One region of the Klebsiella sp. PK18 genome, then DNA from elsewhere that is predicted to be linked to it. Evidence: predicted binding sites of a transcription regulator. Region 1 holds the regulator's gene; the other holds the start of a gene.

Region 1 (2,201 bases):
GGCGTATGGGATGCGCTGGCCGACGGCCGTGTAGAACTGGCGATTGGCGCAACGCGATCTATTCCGGTCGGGGGCCGCTATGCGTTTCGCGATATGGGGATGCTGAGCTGGGACTGCGTGGTGGCGAGCGATCACCCGCTGGCGAAGATGGAGGGACCCCTGAGCGATGATGTCCTGCGTAACTGGCCGTCGCTGGTGCGGGAGGATACGTCACGTTCACTGCCCAAACGAACAACCTGGCTGCTGGATAACCAGAAGAGGGTGGTGGTCCCCGACTGGGAATCGTCGGCCACCTGTCTGTCGGCGGGCCTCTGCGTCGGCATGGTGCCGAGCCATTTCGCCCGACCATGGGTAGATCGCGGCGTGTGGACCGCGCTGGCGCTGGAGAATCCGTTCCCGGATGCCGCCTGCTGTCTGACCTGGCAGCAGAGTGATGCCTCACCGGCGCTGAACTGGATGCTCGACTATCTGGGGGACAGCGACACGCTGAATCGGGAATGGCTGCGGGCGCCGGAATAATATGCGCCCGCAAACGTCTTAGCGGCGATAATCGACAAACGGGCCATCCGCCACGGAGCGGCGTTCGACCAGACGAGGATGCACTTCGATAGACTGTGACTCTTCGCGCTTATTAACGATACGATCCAACAGCATGTTAAATGCGGCTTCGCCCAGGGAATCTTTCGGCTGATGAATGGTGGTTAACGCCGGGCTGAAATAGCGGGCGTTACGCACATTATCATAACCGATCAGCGAAATGTCCTGCGGCACCCGCAGCCCCATTTCATCCGCCGCGCAGATAGCGCCCATCGCCATGATATCGCCGCCGCAGAACACCGCCGTCGGACGGTGCTGCTGGCTTAAGATCTGCTGCATAGCGCGGTAGCCGGACTCCGGCTCGAAGTCGCCCTGCACAATCCAGTTTTCCGGCACGCTGATATGCGCCTCTTTCATCGCCTGCATAAAGCCGGCCAGGCGGCCTGCGCCGGTGTTGCGCTCCAGCGGACCCGGGATCACGCCGATTTCACGATGGCCACGTTCAATCAGGTAGCGTCCGGCGATATAGCCGCCCTGGAAGGCGTTATCGATCACCGCATCGGTGAAGTCGGCTTTTGCTTCGCCCCAGTCCATCACCACCATCGGGATATGGCGATACTCTTCCAGCATGCTCAATACCGAATCCGGATATTCGGAACACATCACCAGCAGACCGTCGACACGCTTCTGCGCCATCATCGACAAATAGGCGCGCTGTTTTTCCGGATCGTTCCATGCGTTGCCGAGGATCAGGGTGTAGCCCTTCTGGAAGCAGCTCTTTTCAACAGACTCAATAATTTCAGCAAAATAGGCGGCTTCGCTACTGGTCGCCAGCAGACCAATCGATTTTGTATGATTGACTTTCAGGCTGCGGGCCACGGCGCTCGGCGAGTAGTGCAGCTCTTTGATCGCCGCCCACACCGCATTGCGCGTCTCTTCGGCAACGAAACGGGTTTTGTTAATTACATGTGATACAGTTGTAGTGGAAACGTTTGCGCGCTTCGCTACATCTTTAATAGTTGCCATTACATCTCACTCCATGCCTTGACCTGATCGCCTGATCATCGATACGTAAACGTTTGCCTACACACACCCTGAATACAATTTTCAACATTGCATCACGTCGGGAAAACGACACAGAACGACAGGAAGGGGTCAATGGCCGATACGCTTTTAAATTAGCGTGGGATTTTGTCCGATCTTGGGGCAAAGTGGAAGAGCAAAAATGTGCATCGCCCTAAATCCCGGAAGATTTTTGCGATTTTTTGTGCAAAAATGAGCAAGCTCACTTTTGGTGTGGGGATAACAAGAGGGAAAAATGATGGATACCAATTTAAAGTTTTCGCTGATCACCACGGTTATTGCCCTCGGCGTGATCGTTGCTTTCAGCCTGACCGCCATACTGCACTAATGTTCCAGTGAGGGAGGAGCGCGGCCTCCTCCCCGTATCCCGCCATTATTATCAATTCTGCAAAAATCTTTTGTCATTTCGTTCACTTTTGTTTTTTTGTGATTGATGTCATGCTTTTGGCTTCTGATGTTACGCCGTCCTCTCTGACGGTCTGATGGAGTCATTGAATGAAAATCAACTTTCCTTTACTTGCGCTGGCGATCGGCGCCTTTGGCATCGGTACCACCGAGTTCTCCCCAATGGGATTGCTGCC
Region 2 (2,201 bases), 1.0 Mb from region 1:
TCCGCATAGCGATGGCGCAGCACTCTGAGGGTGCAGTTCTCATTCATCGAATAGCGACGAGGATCGCGTCCGCCGGGACGATCGGTGAGCATGTATCCGAACTCACCGGCGCGAAAACGCGCCCCGTGAACCAACTGATGATGGCAATAAATCGCGCCACCAATGCCGGTGCCAATGGTGAGTACCAGAAAATTGGCCATTTCCGCCGCTTTGCCCTGCCAGCGCTCGGCCAGCAGCACACAGTTGGCATCATTTTCAACTGAGACCGGCAGTCCGGTCCGGGCTTCAAGCCATGCTTTCATGGCGAAGTTATCAAATCGACGAATAGCGCCGCCCATGGTGATAAAGCCGCTGTGCGGATCAACATAGCCTGGCGCGCTGATGGCTACCCCTTCACACGACGGGTGGGCCGCCAGCCATGACAGCATTGCCTGTAAGATATGATCGCCATCGCTGTCATTGATCGACTGCTTCGCGCTTTCCAGTAGCCTGCCATCGCGGGTCATCACGCCCATCTTTAATGCGGTGCCACCGATATCAAATGCCGCAATTTTCATTCATCCCTCTCCTGACCAGCGTCAATCACTGGCAAAATGCGTGGCAAACCAACACAGAAACCGGTTTCAGTATTATGATGAGGATTCCTTAAGGCTGAGGCAAGCACAAGACTGTACCCGGTTTCATTTTCGTGAGCAGTATCAAATTTGACCATCTATCCGCTGTTTCACGCCGACTGTAAAGCAGGCTCGCAAACGTTTGCTTTCCCTGTTAGAATTGCGCCGATTTTTCTTGCTTACCGCAAACGCGTGGAGACTTCGCAGTGACCGACAAAACCTCTCTCAGCTATAAAGATGCCGGCGTGGATATTGATGCAGGCAACGCTCTCGTCGACCGTATTAAGGGCGTGGTGAAGAAAACCCGTCGCCCGGAAGTGATGGGGGGACTGGGCGGATTCGGCGCGCTGTGCGCACTGCCGCAGAAATACCGCGAGCCGGTACTGGTCTCCGGCACCGACGGCGTCGGTACCAAGCTGCGTCTGGCAATGGATCTGAAGCGTCACGACACCATCGGCATCGACCTGGTCGCCATGTGCGTGAACGACCTGGTGGTTCAGGGTGCTGAGCCGCTGTTTTTCCTGGATTATTACGCGACCGGTAAACTGGACGTCGATACCGCGGCCAGCGTCATTAACGGCATCGCCGAAGGCTGCCTGCAGTCCGGTTGCGCGCTGGTGGGCGGTGAAACCGCAGAAATGCCGGGGATGTATCACGGTGAAGATTACGACGTAGCGGGTTTCTGCGTCGGGGTGGTGGAAAAATCAGAAATCATCGACGGCAGCAAAGTGGCCGACGGCGACGTGCTGGTGGCGCTGGCGTCCAGCGGCCCGCACTCTAACGGCTATTCACTGGTGCGTAAGATCATTGAGGTTAGCGGCGTTGACCCGCAGACCACCGACCTTGACGGCAAACCGCTGGCGGACCATCTGCTGGCGCCAACCCGCATCTATGTGAAATCGGTGCTCGATCTGATCGCCAGCGTTGACGTCCACGCTATCGCCCACCTGACCGGCGGCGGTTTCTGGGAAAATATTCCGCGCGTGCTGCCGGATAACACCCTGGCGATCATTGATGAGTCCTCCTGGCAGTGGCCGTCCGTCTTCAACTGGCTGCAAACCGCCGGTAACGTCAGCCAGCATGAAATGTACCGTACCTTTAACTGCGGCGTGGGGATGGTTATCGCCCTACCGGCTGCAGAAGCAGACAAGGCCATTGCCCTGCTGAACGAGAAAGGTGAAAACGCGTGGAAAATCGGGTATATCAAAGCTTCCGATTCCGAACAGCGTGTGGTCATTGCATGAAAAACATCGTGGTGCTGATTTCCGGTAGCGGCAGCAATTTGCAGGCGATCATCGACGCCTGCGGCCGGAAACAGATAAACGGCACCCTGCGGGCGGTATTCAGTAACAAGGCTGATGCGTTTGGCCTTGAACGCGCGCGCGCGGCCGGCATCCCGGCCCACGCGCTGGCGCAAAGTCAGTTTGCTGACCGGGAAGCATTCGATCGTCAGCTGATGCATGAAATCGACGCCTACGCCCCGGATTTGGTAGTGCTGGCGGGCTATATGCGTATCCTGAGCCCGGCGTTCGTCAGCCATTATCAGGGACGTCTGCTGAACATCCATCCTTCGTTACTGCCGAAGTA

What was found. Region 1 encodes PurR, which represses purine synthesis genes. Its sites were predicted from a motif close to CANGCAAACGTTTGCNTG; they were not measured.
Region 2: purM (phosphoribosylformylglycinamidine cyclo-ligase) is a predicted target of PurR. The motif match lies at 746-763, and genes of this name have one in related genera.

The regions. Positions count from the first base shown of each region.
Region 1 covers NZ_CM173493.1:2,350,549-2,352,749, forward strand. Annotated here, with positions in the region: gene punR (DNA-binding transcriptional activator PunR) at 1-519, shown strand, start outside; gene purR (HTH-type transcriptional repressor PurR) at 538-1,563, opposite strand; gene cydH (cytochrome bd-I oxidase subunit CydH) at 1,856-1,948, shown strand; gene AC3EMD_RS11445 (MFS transporter) at 2,116-2,201, shown strand, end outside.
Region 2 covers NZ_CM173493.1:1,336,600-1,338,800, reverse strand. Annotated here, with positions in the region: gene bglK (beta-glucoside kinase BglK) at 1-557, opposite strand, end outside; gene purM (phosphoribosylformylglycinamidine cyclo-ligase) at 821-1,858, shown strand; gene purN (phosphoribosylglycinamide formyltransferase) at 1,855-2,201, shown strand, end outside.